Regions from separate parts of the Arthrobacter sp. P4_F11 genome, predicted to be linked through region 2. Evidence: predicted binding sites of a transcription regulator. Region 2 holds the regulator's gene; the other holds the start of a gene.
What was found. Region 2 encodes HrcA, which represses chaperone genes, less so after heat shock. Its sites were predicted from a motif close to TTNGCACTCGNNNNNNNCGAGTGCNAA; they were not measured.

Region 1: a site for HrcA is predicted at 4,606-4,632, ahead of AC1DRO_RS05040 (FmdB family zinc ribbon protein). Genes of this name have one in related genera too.

What each region holds. Positions count from the first base shown of each region.
Region 1 covers NZ_JBFUJK010000003.1:99,100-106,256, reverse strand. Annotated here, with positions in the region: gene AC1DRO_RS05050 (AAA family ATPase) at 1-3,143, shown strand, start outside; gene AC1DRO_RS05045 (RcpC/CpaB family pilus assembly protein) at 3,236-4,030, opposite strand; gene AC1DRO_RS05040 (FmdB family zinc ribbon protein) at 4,265-4,519, opposite strand; gene AC1DRO_RS05035 (5-formyltetrahydrofolate cyclo-ligase) at 4,659-5,309, opposite strand; gene galU (UTP--glucose-1-phosphate uridylyltransferase GalU) at 5,414-6,331, shown strand; gene AC1DRO_RS05025 (GNAT family N-acetyltransferase) at 6,337-6,957, shown strand; gene AC1DRO_RS05020 (hypothetical protein) at 7,101-7,157, shown strand, end outside.
Region 2 covers NZ_JBFUJK010000001.1:177,930-185,086, forward strand. Annotated here, with positions in the region: gene lepA (translation elongation factor 4) at 1-1,027, shown strand, start outside; gene hemW (radical SAM family heme chaperone HemW) at 1,073-2,311, shown strand; gene AC1DRO_RS00805 (DUF4870 domain-containing protein) at 2,443-2,862, opposite strand; gene AC1DRO_RS00810 (DUF3097 domain-containing protein) at 3,006-3,857, opposite strand; gene hrcA (heat-inducible transcriptional repressor HrcA) at 4,176-5,189, shown strand; gene dnaJ (molecular chaperone DnaJ) at 5,267-6,397, shown strand; gene AC1DRO_RS00825 (16S rRNA (uracil(1498)-N(3))-methyltransferase) at 6,400-7,157, shown strand, end outside.

The DNA.
Region 1 (7,157 bases), on a different contig from region 2:
ACAACGTACGGGCGCGCTGGGGTTGCTCGCCGTATGAGGCCATGCAGTCCCTTGCCGAGCTGACCTCCATCCAGCCGGCACCGGCGACGACCGTCCGGCTCAAGCGCAGCGTGCTGGACAATATCCGGGACCGCGAGGAGCTCGCGGGCCGGCTCCGCCGCGCCGCCGAGCTCGGCAGCTTCAGCCGCGCGTCGACCACCAGCCCCTGGCACGGCGCGCGCCTGCTGACCCGCAAGGAGACGCAGGAAGCGCAAGGCGTTGCCCAGTCCGTTTCGGAAAAACTGCCGTTGCTGCGCGGGCGCATGGATGCTGTGGCGGAACACGCAGAGATCCGGCTCGGCCGGACCTTCGCCGAATGGGGCGAGCAGATCGAACTTCTCGTGGCCGTCCGCGAAAGCCTGGACAAGTTCACTCCCGACATCTTTGACCGGCCCGTCCACGACCTGATCTCGGCCACCGCGTCCTCTGCCTGGCGCCGGGAACGCGGGATCGAAATGCCGTCCATGCAGCGCTCACGCCTGCGCCGCGTGGCCAAGGAGTACGTCCGGCCCGGCGTGCACATCGCGGACCTGCACAGCTCCTTGGTCCTCGTGCAGGAACAGCGCGCCGCCTGGTCCGGCTACGCGACCACGCAGCGGCACCCGGCCGTGCCGTCCGGGCTGGCTGAAATCACCGGCCTTTACCGGGAGCTCGCAGCGGAACTGGCTGAACTGGGCCAGGCTGTCAAGCACACCGCCGCCGGCGGCGACTTGGACCGCGCACCCTACGACGAACTCCTGCCCCGGGTGCGGAGGCTAGTCGCCGACACCGCGACCCTTGAAACCCTTCCGGAGCGCACGCTGCTCGTCGAAAGCATGCGAGAGCACGGCCTGGGCGAGCTTCTCGCCGACCTTGCCGAGCGCGAGGTCCCGGAGGGTTCGGTGACCGCCGAACTCGAGCTGGCCTGGTGGCAGTCGGCCCTGGAGGCCATGATCAGCGGCGATGACTACCTCGCCATGTCCGACGGCGACGCCCTGCGCCAGCTTGAGGCGGAGTACCGTCTCGCGGACAACGCCCATATCGCCAGCGGCGCTGCCCGGCTGCGCTGGAACCTGTCCGAGCGCTGGCGCACTGCCATCTCGGCGTACCCCCGCCAGGCCGAGCTGTTGCGCAGCCTGCTGAAGGACGGCCGGGTGACCCTGGCAGCCCTGAGCGGCCAGGCGCAGGAGCTGCTGCCCACACTGGTGCCGGTGTGCTCCGTCAGCCCCTACCTCATGACGGGCCTGCTGCCGATCGAGCAGACTTTCGATGCCGTCGTGATCCTCGACGCCGAGACGACCTCGTTGCAGGCCGTCCTCCCGGCAATCGCCCGGTCCCGGCAGGTCATCGCCTTCGGCGACGAACAGATCGCCAGCCCCCGGACGTTTACCGTGGGCGTCGAACGGCTCGCCGCGGGGGAGAGCTCCTACCAAAGCGTTGAGAGCTCGTACCGGGCACTCTCTGCCGTGCTTCCGGTCTGGAACCTGAGGACCGTGTACCGTGCGGTCGATGAAGACCTGGTGCGCCAGCTCAGCAAGGGTTTTTACGGCGGGGAACTCACCCGCCTCCCGGAGGGTCAATCCGCCACAGGGCTGGACCGTACCCTCAGCGTGGAGTACCTCCCTGACGGCACGGGGCTGCCCAGCGCTGACCATGACGGCGTCGAATCGGTTGTTGCCGAGGTCAACCGTGCGGTGGAGCTGGTCTTCGAGCACGCCCGGCTCCGCCCCCGGACGTCGCTGGCCGTGGTGACCGGCAGCCTACGACATGCCGCCCGGATCGGCGAGGCCATCAGGGCGCAGCTGCCCAACCACCCCATGCTGGGCAGCTTTTTCAGTGCGGGGGATGAGTCCTTCCGCGTGGTGGATCTGGAACGGGCCCAGGGCCTGGTCCGCGACCACGTCATTTTTTCCCCGGGCTATGGGCGCACCCCGCATGGGCGCACCCTCCACAGCCTCGGGCCGCTTTCCGCCGAAGGTGGCCGAGCAAAATTCGCCCTGGCGATGACGCGTGCCCGCCGGTCCCTGCACGTGCTCAGCTGCTTCCGGCCCGAAGACCTTGACGTCAGCCGCCTCAGCCACGGCGCCGTGGACTTCTACGAACTCCTGGACCGTGAGATCGCGGGCAACACGGACCTTGGCAGCCCCGCCTCCCGGGCAGCGGCCAGCGAGCAGGCGCTCGGTGCCGATCCGCTCGTGGCCGACCTGGGAGACCGGCTCCGGGCCCGCGGGGCACGGGTGTGGCACCAGTACGACGGCGTCCTGAACATGGTGGCGGCCGCCGATCCGATGACCACGATCGGCCAGGACGATGCGGAGATTCCCCGTCCGGTGGCGATCGAGTCGGATGGCACCAGCCACTACCGGCGGATGAGCGTCCGGGAACGGAGCAGGCTCCGGCCGCAACTCCTGGAGCGGCTTGGCTGGCGGTACATGCCCCTGTGGACCATAGAGGTCTTCACCGACCCCTCGGCCTGCGCCGACCGGATTGGCGGCTACCTCGGGTTGGAGAAGCCCGCCGTGTCCAGCCGGTTGCGGACATCGCCCGGGTTCTTCGACGACGGCATTGAGCACCTGGCGATCGACGAGGCGCGGGCCGCCGAGCACCACGTGGCGGCCGAACCCTCGGGACAGGTATTCCGCGGCCACGAAACTGCCGGCCAAGAATTCCGCCGGCAGGCACCAGCATCCGCAATGACAGGCGATACAGGCAGTAAGGAGGCCGGCGGCATGAGTGCGGACGGCATCACCAGCAACACCGGCAAGACCGGCGACACCGACAACACGAACGACGCCGGCAAGACCGGCGACACCGGCGCCCGCGAAGCCGGCGTGGCGGGGGCCACGGCCGACACCGCGGGGCCGAAGACCGGTGAATCGACCGGCGCCGCGGCCGACACCGCTGGGCCGAAGTCCGGCGAAACGACCGGGGAATCGCCCGGCGACGGGCCGGACCAGGAGGCCGCGAAGGAGACGTCCCGCCGCTCCGAGGCACAGGCCACCGTTCCGGAGGGTGTGCTGCCGAACAAGGCGGCGGAAGACGACCCCCGGCGTTGGGGTGACCAGCCTGATAATTACGATCACGACGCCTGGCTCCAGGAACAGAAGCCTCCGCACTGGGGCTGACGGGCCCCAAGCTCGGAGCCTGCGGGCGCGGCCTGCGTCGGAGCAAACCGCCCGGCCACTGGCCCGGCGGGAACGCCCTGCTGGCTGGACAGCTAGCCCGGCGGTGACGCCACAAGCACGAAAAACAATTTGCCCTGGGTCGACGCGCCCGCCAGCCTTCGGGCCTGCTCGGCGGTCGCTGCCACCACCACCAGCCCGTCAGTCTCCGCAGTAGCGGGCCAGGGGCTGGCCTTGCCGCCCTGCGCCGACGTCCAGAGCACTGGCACGGCTTCGGCCAGGATTTGGCTTTCGCCGGGTTGTTCCATGCCGTTGCCGGCAGTCAGCACCACATTGACGAGCTGCCCGGGGGAGACGAGTTGGATGGAGGCCGGATCTGCCATCCTCAGCGGCACGGCCGCGGAGCCGCGTGGGCTTCCGGCGAGCAGGCCCGGTCCCAGGATCTGGGCGTCGGTGAGGAGCTGTCCCTGGCGCAACGGTGCGGCCAGCTGTTTTCCCTCGAAGGCGGTCTCGCTGCCGGGGCTGCCCGCAGGAATAAGGCCGCGTGGCACGCTGATCCTGCTGAGATCGCCGGGTTCCAGGGACTTTCCAGCGGGCAGATCGGCCGCGGCGGCGAAGGCTGCGACAGTGTCAATCGGCGCTGGAGCCAGTTGCTGAACTGTCAGTCCGGCGGGGATGCAGAACAGGAGAGCCGCGATCAGCCGCCGGTTCCGGTTCAGCCAGCTGCGCAGGCGGCGCCACGACGGACGGCCGCGGGGCGGACGCCGGCGGGGTTTCGCGGTACCGATCCGACTCCGGAACGGGAGGCGTGCGGCGGAAAACGTGGCGGCAGGAAGGCTTGCGGGGCGGATCCCGGTACGGGACCAGCGGCCGGTGCCCGCTTCAGGCATTGCGGCGCGGAACGGCCTGAACGAAGGCGCGGAAGACGGCCCGGACGCCGCCGGGGCAGCCGTCTTAAACGAAGGCGGGGAAACCGCGGTGAGGAAAAGTTCCATGCCGCCACGCTACGGATCCGCGCAGAGCGGCGGCAGCCGCGGAACGTCCTATGTGGACAACGGCAACAGCGGCCAGCGCCGGGCAGTGCCCAGCATCAGCCGGCGGCCGGCGCCAACCCGGCAGGTGCCTTAGCTGGCGGCGGCGGCGGCGGGCGCGGGGGTGGCCGCGGGAGCTGCAGGAGCCGGGGAAACCGTGCTGCCCTTGGTGTCGCGCGAATCGGTCCGGTAGAAGCCGGAGCCCTTGAACACTACGCCGACGCTGTTGAACTTCTTGCGCAGCGTGCCCTGGCACTCGGGGCAGGACGTCAAGGAGTTGTCGCTGAACGACTGCACGATCTCGAAGGCGTGGCTGCAGTCCTTGCAGGCGTATGCATACGTGGGCACTGGAAATCCTCCTCAGGGGCAAACGAGCAGGTCCCGTGCCGCCGAGTCCGGATCACCGCCGATATGTCTATCGACCTGTTCCGTCTTTGGCAGTCGCAGGGCCTGAGTGCCAATTCTATCACCTTGGCGGGAACCCGGATCAGGCGGCCCGGGATCGGCCGAGCCGGATGATCCCGCCCGGGGTCAGCGCCGTGTCGACTTTCCGGTCGAACGACTCCGCGGGGATGCTGCCTGCGGGCAGCACCTCCGTGTCATAGACGACGGCGGCAGTCGGCAACGTGACAGCGTCGGCTGCCATGTCCACCGCCCCGTCGGGCGCGGAGGACATGGCAGCCAGGGCGGCAAGGAACTTGTCGTAGTAGCCGCCGCCTTGCCCGATTCGGTTGCCCGAGAAATCCACCGCGGTGGCCGGCAGGAAGATTGCGGTGGCGTCCCGCATGACTTCGGTACCGTGTCGCTCTCCGACAGGCTCCTGGATAGGCGCGTACCGGCTGCGGACAAACCCGGACTGGGGAGTCCAGTAAACCCAGCTGAGCTCGATGTCGGGTTCGCAAACGGGCAGCAGCACCTTGTGCCCGGCCTCGACCAGGGCAGTCAGCAGTGGCAGTGTGGGCGGTTCGGCGCCCACCCCGAGGTACGCAGCGAAGGTGCCCTGGCGGCCGCGGCCAAGCCCGGAGGCCCACTCGAGCCCATGGCTGGCGATGCCCGCCGCGGCGGTGTCCTGTGCGGCCAGCGGGAGTGCAGAACGCGCCGCCCTGTGGCTGGATCGAATTTCATCTTTTGACGCCATCTTGGCCCGTCCTCTGCCTCTTGCGGCCGCGCTGCACCGGGGGGCCCGGCAGGCGGTTCGCATAATGATTACGCAATGATTGGTCCCTCCGTTAGATTAGTCGTGTGAATACACCCATCGCTTCCGTCCGCAAGGCCGTTATCCCCGCCGCGGGCCTTGGTACCAGGTTTCTCCCGGCCACAAAGGCCATGCCCAAGGAAATGCTGCCTGTCGTTGACAAGCCGGCCATCCAGTACGTCGTCGAGGAGGCCGTGAATGTCGGCCTGAACGACATCCTGATGATCACTGGCCGCAACAAGCGGGCGTTGGAGGACCACTTCGACCGCGTCCCCGCGCTGGAGTCCACCCTGAAGGCGAAGGGTGACACTGCGAAGCTCGAATCCATCCAGGCCGCCAGCAACCTCGGTGACATCCACTACGTCCGCCAGGGCGATCCCATGGGCCTCGGCCACGCCGTCCTCCGGGCCAAGCAACACGTCGGGCAGGAGCCGTTCGCCGTCCTCCTGGGAGATGACCTCATTGACGCCCGCGATGAGCTCCTCAGCACCATGATCGAGGTCCAGGCCAAGACCGGCGGGTCGGTGGTCGCTCTGATCGAGGTGGACCCGTCCCAGATCAGTGCCTACGGCTGCGCGGACGTCGAGGCAATCGGCGGTGAGGACTACGTCCGCATCAACCAGCTCGTGGAGAAGCCCGATGTCGCGGACGCCCCGTCCAACCTGGCCGTGATTGGCCGCTACGTGTTGCACCCGGCCGTCTTTGAAGTGCTGGAGCGCACCGCGCCCGGCCGCGGCGGGGAAATCCAGCTCACGGACGCCCTGCAGGAACTCTCGGCCGGCACCGGCGAGGGCTACGGCGTGTACGGCGTCATCTTCCGCGGCCGTCGCTACGACACCGGCGACAAGCTCAGCTACCTCAAGGCCTGTGTCCAGCTCGCCTGCGACAGTGAGGACCTCGGCCCGGGCCTGCGCGAATGGCTGCCCGGCTTCGCGTCCAGCCTGGCCCCCAGCCTCGCCAAATAACTCCCGTGGGGGGCAGCTTCACCTGGCCGGTGACCTTGGAGAGCGGCGATATCCTGTTGCGCCCGATCCGGTACCGGGACCGCAAGGAATGGACAGCGCTCAGGTCCCGCAACTGCGAGTGGCTGGCCCCCTGGGAGGCATCGAACCCGGTCCCCGGCGGCGGCCTGCCGGACTACCGGCAGATGGTGCGCTCGCTCAAGGCGCAGGCCGCGCAGGCCACGGCCTTGCCGTTCGTAATCGCGGAATGGACTCCAGGCCATCAGGCTCCGGTGATCGTGGGGCAGCTGACGGTGTCCTCGATCGTCTGGGGGTCGGCCATGATGGCGACGCTTGGCTATTGGGTCGACAAGGAACGGGCCGGCCGGGGGATCGCCCCGACCGCCGTGGCCATGGCGACCGACTATTGCTTCGGCACCCTTGGCCTGCACCGCATGGAGATCAACATCAGGCCGGAGAACACGCCGAGCCTGCGCGTGGTGGAGAAACTCGGGTTTCGTGACGAGGGATTCCGGCCCCGGTTCCTGCACATCAACGGTGAATGGGCAGACCACCGGACCTTCGCGCTCACGGCTGAGGAAGTGCCGGAGGGCCTTCTCGCGCGGTGGCTGAGAACCCGCCAGTCCTGATGCCCGTGATAGCCGCCTGACCAGCCACGACGCCCCGACGCCGGCCAGTCGCCGCTGCGTGCGCGACACACCCCTGACAATGCGGGGCAGCACCCCATATACCTCATACGGTTTTGAGTGTGGACTTCCCTCTTAGCAGCTCTGTGATCCTTGTCATTGCTGTTGCGCTCTGGATCGTGTGGGTGGCGCCTTACGTTCTC
Region 2 (7,157 bases):
GAAGGACGTCCGCCTGTCCAAGGTGGGCGACACCGTCACCAACCTGGCCAAGCCGGCCACCGAGTCCCTCCCAGGCTATGCGGACGCGAAGCCCATGGTTTTCTCCGGCCTGTATCCGCTCGATGGCACGGACTATCCGGTGCTCCGCGATGCGCTGGAGAAACTGATGCTCAACGACGCCGCACTGGTGTACGAGCCCGAAACGTCGGCCGCGCTGGGCTTCGGCTTCCGCGTGGGATTCCTGGGCCTGCTGCACCTGGAAATCACCCGCGAGCGGCTCGAACGCGAATACAACCTGGACCTCATTTCCACTGCGCCCAACGTGGAATACGAGGTCACGCTGGAGGACAAGAAGGTCGTCCACGTCACCAACCCCAGCGAATACCCCACCGGCAAGATCGCTGAGGTCCGTGAGCCGATGGTGTCCGCCACCATCCTTGCGCCGAACGAGTTTGTCGGCGCCATCATGGAGCTGTGCCAAAGCCGGCGCGGCGTCATTGGCGGCATGGACTACCTCTCCGAGGACCGGGTGGAAATCCGCTACCGCCTGCCGCTGGCCGAAATCGTCTTCGATTTCTTCGATATCCTCAAATCCAAGACCCGCGGCTACGGGTCACTGGACTGGAAGGCCGACGGCGAGCAAGTGGCCGACCTGGTCAAGGTGGACATCATGCTCCAGGGCGAACAGGTTGATGCGTTCTCCGCCATCACCCACCGCGACAAGGCCTACGCCTACGGCGTGATGATGACCGGCAAGCTGCGCGAACTCATCCCGCGCCAGCAGTTCGAGGTGCCCATCCAGGCCGCCATCGGCTCCCGGATCATCGCCCGCGAAAGCATCCGCGCCATCCGCAAGGACGTCCTCGCCAAGTGCTACGGCGGTGACATCACCCGAAAGCGCAAGCTGCTGGAAAAGCAGAAGGAAGGCAAGAAGCGCATGAAGATGGTGGGCCGCGTCGAAGTGCCGCAGGAGGCTTTCATCGCCGCGCTGACAACGGACGAGTCCAAGGACAAGGCCAAGAAGTAACGGTGCAGGTAATGACTGTTGCTGCAGTATCGGCAGGCCGGGCCCGTGCCTAGCGTTCTTCCCCTCGGCGACCCGGCGCCGGTGGACGGGCTGCTGCCCGCCCAGGCCGGTGAGGGCGCCGATCAGCGCGCTTTCGGGCTGTACGTGCACATCCCGTTCTGCGCCGTCCGTTGCGGGTACTGCGATTTCAACACCTACACCGCCACCGAGCTGGGCGGCGGTGCCTCCCAGGGCGCCTACGCCGCCACCGCGATCGCGGAGGTGGAGTTCGCCGCCGCGGCCCTGAGGGGCAGCGGCCTGCCCGACCGTCCCCTCAGCACGGTCTTCTTCGGCGGCGGCACCCCCACGCTGCTGCCGGCGGAGGACCTGGCGCGCATCCTCACAGCCGCGATCGACGCCTGGGGACTGCAGCCCGGCGCCGAGGTGACCACCGAGGCGAACCCCGATTCCGTCACGCCCGCATCCCTGCAGCTGCTGGCCGACGCCGGGTTCACCCGCGTCTCCTTCGGCATGCAGTCGGCCGTGCCGCACGTCCTGAAGGTCCTGGACCGCACCCACACGCCCAGCCGGGTGCCCGAGGTGGTGCAGTGGGCGCGTAGTGCCGGGCTCTCGGTCAGCCTCGACCTCATATACGGGACGCCGGGGGAGTCGCTGGAGGACTGGCGCTACTCGCTCGAGACCGCACTGTCCTACGCCCCCGACCACATCAGCGCCTATGCCCTGATCGTTGAAGACGGCACCAAGCTTGCCGCGCAGATCCGCCGTGGCGAAGTGCCGGAAATCGACGACGACGACCACGCCGCCAAATACGAACTCGCCGACGAACTGATTTCCGCCGCCGGGCTCAACTGGTACGAGGTCAGCAACTGGTCCCGCACCCCCGAACAGGCCTGCCGGCACAACCTCGCCTACTGGCGCGGGGACGACTGGTGGGGCATCGGGCCCGGGGCACACTCGCATGTGGGCGGCGTCCGCTGGTGGAACGTCAAGCACCCCACCGCCTACGCCAACCGCCTCGGCGCCGGCGCCTCACCCGCCGCCGGACGCGAAACGCTGGACTCCGAAACCCGCAACGTGGAACGGGTCATGCTCGAGGCCCGGCTCAATTCCGGACTCGACATCCCAAGCCTCGGCGGCCTGGGGGACACCGGCAGGCACGCTGTCGCGGGGCTGATCGCGGACGGCCTCGTGGACCCCGCGGCGGCTTTCAAAGGCCGGCTCATTCTCACGCTTAAGGGCCGGCTGCTGGCCGACGCCGTCGTCCGCAGGATCCTGCCGGACTAGTCTGCCCGGCAAAGCCTCCAATAGTTGGCTGCCGCATCAGCGGCCACAACACACCCTGCCGCACAAAACAGAGCCGGCCGCTGCCCCTGAAGGGCGGCGGCCGGCTCTCTTGCTTGGTCCGGGCAGGCCGGCTATTTGATCCAGCGCAGGTTGAACTCGTAGCGGTGCGGCTGGCCGCGGTTGACGTGGATGCCTGCCGCCACCGAGAAGCACGTCACGGCGATCCAGATCACTGTGGCGAGTACGGCGAAGAGGTTGCCCACTACCGGGATGAAGACCAGCAGATTGGCCAGCACTGCGGCTAGGGTCGGCGGCAGCGTGAAATTGAGGGCTTCCTTGGATTCCTGTGCGGTGAACGGGCCGCGGTCCTTGAAGATGAGGTAGATCAGCAACGACGGCACGCAGCCCAGGATGCCGCCGAAGTGCGCGAGCGTGGCCCACTGGCGGTCCTCGCTGGCCGTCAGCGGCAGCGCGTTTGCCGGAACGCCATGGTACGGGGGCTGGCCATGGCCAGCCTGATTGCCCGTGTGTTCGCGTGCGTTATCTGCCACGGTGTAGCCCTTCGGATTGCGGTGATGCGTTGCTGCCTGGGTTGTGCCTGAAATAGCCGGGACCGCACCGGAAGCGCGGCCGCCGTTTCAAGAATACTTGCTCGGGCCCGGAAATGGAGATCACGGGCGGCCGCCGCGGCGGACTAGGGCACGGTGAGGAAGTCAATGACCTCTTCCACGCGGCCAAGCAGCGACGCCTCCAGATCAGCGTAGCTGCGGACAGCCCCCAGGAGTTTCTGCCAGCCGAGGCCGATGTCCTCCTTTGTGGAGTGGGGCCAGCCGAAAGCCATCAGGATCCCGGTCTTCCAGTCCGTGCCGCGGGGGATCACGGGCCACTGCTCGATCCCCAGGACCGCGGGCCGGATGGCCTGCCACACGTCAACGTAGGGGTGCCCCACAATCAGGACGTTGCCGGCGGCGCCCGGTGAGGCCATGACGGCGTCGGCGATCCGCGACTCCTTGGAGTCGGACACGAGGTGGTCTACGAGTACGCCGAGGCGCCGGCCAGGGCCCGGGCCGAAGTCCGCCACGGCGGCCGCGAGGTCGTCAATGCCGTGCAGGGGCTCGACGACGATGCCCTCCACCCGGAGGTCATCGCCCCACACTTTCTCCACCAGCTCGGCGTCGTGCTTTCCTTCCACCCAGATGCGGCTGGCCTTGGCCACCTGTGCGCGCTGCCCCGCCACCCGCACCGAGCCCGACGCCGTACGGCCGGCCCCGGCGGCCGGTGCCGTCTTCTTCGGGGCCGGCGGCATCAGGCGGATGGGCTGGCCGTCCAAGAGGAAGCCGAAGCCGAGACGGAAGGACCGCGACTTGCCCCGCCGGTCCTCCAGGGCCACCACGTGCATGCCGCCGGACTTCTCCACCCGGGTTACGGCGCCCACCCAACCGGACTGGACCTCCTCGAGGACCATCCCGCGTTCCACCGGGACTTCCGGCAACTGGGTCTTGGCGGGGGCGGACAGGTCCTGGGGTCCCCAGTTCTGGTACGACATCTCTACACGCTAACTTTGCACTCGGAATGTACGGGCGGTCGGTGGAACTCTCCGGGGGCCGGAACCGGACCGCGACGACGCGGCAACGGCAGCGGCTGCCACGGTCTCGGCGCCGGCGTGACGGGAATCGCGTTCCCGCGGGCCACGCCTGGAGCGAATCCAATGCTAACAACGCGGCGACTCATATTAGACTGGTTAGCACTTAGGCATGTCGAGTGCTAACCCTTGTCCTGTGTCGGGCCGTCCGTGCACCACTTGTGGACCCGGACGGACGAGGGGAGTGGCACCGGCTGCGGGACAGTCGACAGGAGGTGGAGCGTGAGCGAACCGCGCAAACTCGAAGTGCTGCGCGCCATCGTGGAGGACTACGTCCATTCGCGTGAGCCCGTTGGTTCCAAAGCGCTCGTTGAACGGCACCATCTCGGCGTCTCGAGCGCCACGATCCGAAATGACATGGCGGCGCTGGAAGACGAGGGTCTGATCACGGCACCGCATACGAGCGCCGGCCGGATCCCCACTGACAAGGGCTACCGGCTGTTCGTCGACCAGATCTCGGCGGTGAAGCCGTTGTCGCCGGCCGAGCGCCGGGCCATCCAGGCGCTGCTGGAAGGATCCGAGGACCTCGACGACATCCTTGACCGGACCGTGAGGCTCCTCTCGCACCTGACCAACCAGGTCGCCGTCGTGCAGTATCCGCTGCGCAGCCGCGCCCGGGTGCGGCACATCGAGTTCGTGCTGCTGGCGCCCCGGAAAGTGCTGGCGGTCCTGATCGCTGACACCGGCAAGGTGGAGCAGCGCGTGATCGACGTCGGGCAGGACATTCCCGACGACGCGCTGGCGGAATTGCGGACGAGCTTTCTGGCCAGCCTGTCCGGTACACCGCTGAGCCTGATGCCGCAGCTGCTGCCCGCCGTCGTTGCCGGCGGCCCGCCCGCGCGGCGCGGAGCAGCCCAGGCGCTGGCCCGCGGCCTCGAGGCCCTGGCCACGAGCAGCCGTGAAGAGCGCATGGTCATGGCCGGCACCGCCAACCTGGCCCGCTCCAATGTGGACTTCCCGCTCAGCATCGGCCCCGTGCTGGAGGCCCTCGAGGAACAGGTGGTCATGCTCCGCCTGCTCAGCGAAATGGCCGAAGACCCGCGCGGCGTGACCGTCAGCATCGGTCGGGAAAACCCCTACGACGGTCTCGCCGAGGCCTCGGTCGTGGCCACTGCATACGGGCCGGACGCCACGGCCAAGGTCGGAGTGCTTGGGCCCACCCGGATGGACTATCCCACCACCATGGCGGCCGTCCGAGCGGTGGCCCGCTACCTTTCGAGGATCCTGGGCCCCTGACAGGCCCGGGACCGAATACGACTTCTTGCCCCACAGGCAGTGCCCACAGGCAGTACAACAAGGAAGAGATACACACTTTGAGCAGCCACTACGACGTTCTTGGAGTCTCCCGCGACGCATCGGGGGAGGAGATCAAGAAGGCCTACCGGAAACTGGCCCGGACCCTGCACCCGGACGTGAACCCCGGGGAGGACGCCTCGGACAGGTTCAAGGCCGTCACGCACGCCTACGAGGTCCTCTCCGATCCGCAGAAGCGCCGGGTCTATGACACCACGGGCAACGAGAACGGTACCGACAACGGGTTCGGCGGCGGCAGCTACTCGGGCCAGGGCTTCGCCTTCCAGGACATCTTCGAGACCTTCTTCGGCGCCGGTGGCGGCCAGGGCGGCCCGTCGTCCCGGGTCCGCCGCGGCCAGGACGCGCTGATCAGCGTCCGGATCGACCTCCGCGATGCGGTGTTCGGCGTGAACAAAAAGCTCGAGGTCGACACGGCCGTCATCTGCCCCACCTGCGAGGGGTCCTGCTGCCGGGAAGGCACCCACCCGGTCCGCTGCGACATCTGTGGCGGCAGCGGTCAGGTCCAGCGCGCCGTGCGGTCCATCCTGGGCCAGGTCATGACGTCCGCCCCCTGCGGGTCTTGCGAGGGCTTCGGCACCGTCATTAAGGACCCGTGCAACGAATGCAGCGGCCAGGGCCGGATCCGCAGCCGCCGCTCCCTCACCGTCAAGGTCCCGGCCGGTGTGGCCACCGGCACCCGCATCCAGCTGTCCGGCCAGGGCGAGGCCGGCCCCGCCGGCGGCCCCGCCGGGGACCTGTACGTGGAGATCAGGGTCAACAACGACGCCACTTACGTGCGTGAGGGCGATGACCTCCACGCGAGCCTCAACATTCCCATGACGGCGGCCGCCCTCGGCACCGAAATATCCCTCGACACCTTCGACGGACAGCAGGAGATCGACGTCAAGGCCGGCACCCAGTCCGGCGAGATCATCACCCTTCGCGGTCTCGGCGTCACGCACCTGCGCGGCCACGGCCGCGGTGATCTGAAGGTGCACCTGCAGGTGGAAACGCCGGTCAAGCTCGATCACGTCCAGGAGGAACTTCTCCGCCAGCTGGCCAAGCACCGCGGTGAGCACCTCACGGAAGGAAAGCTCGCGGCCAGCGGCGGCGTCTTCGCCAAACTGCGGGACCGGCTCGGTAACCTGTAGCGGTGAGTAACCCGGTCTTCTTCACCGCCCCAGGCGCCCTGGACCAGCAGGTCCCCGGCTCGGCCTTCGTCCTCGGGGGCACCGAGGCCCGCCACGCCGTCACCGTCAAACGGATCGGCGTCGGCGAAGCCGTCGACATCGCGGACGGCGCCGGCAAGCGCCTGACCGGCACCGTGACAGCCGTCGCTGCCGGGGAGCTGACCGTCGAATGCGTGGGCCTGGCTGAGGAACCACGGCCCGGAACACGGCTGGTCCTGGTCCAGGCCCTCGCCAAGGGCGACCGCGATGAACTGGCGGCCGAGACCGCGACCGAGTTGGGCATCGACGCCGTCATTCCCTGGCAGGCCGAGCGGTCCATTGTGCGGTGGAAGGCTGAGCGGGCCGCGAAGGCACATGCCAAGTGGCAGTCGGTGGTGACGGCAGCTGCCAAGCAGGCGCGCCGGGCATGGATTCCCGAGGTCCGGGCCGCCGTCGACGGCGCCGGGCTGCAGACGGTCGTAGCGGCGGCAGACCTCGCCGTCATCCTGCACGAGGACGCTGTGCGCCCGCTGCGGCAGGTACTCGAGGCCTGGCTGGAAAGTGTTGGGCCCGGCGAGGTTGTGGCAGACGATGCCGGATCCCGTGAGGTCCTGCTGATCGTGGGTCCGGAGGGCGGGATCAGTCCGCGGGAGGTGACCCGGCTTTGCGACGCCGGCGCAGTTACGGCCCTTTTGGGGCACCATGTGCTGCGTTCGTCCACGGCCGGGCCCGCCGCCACTGT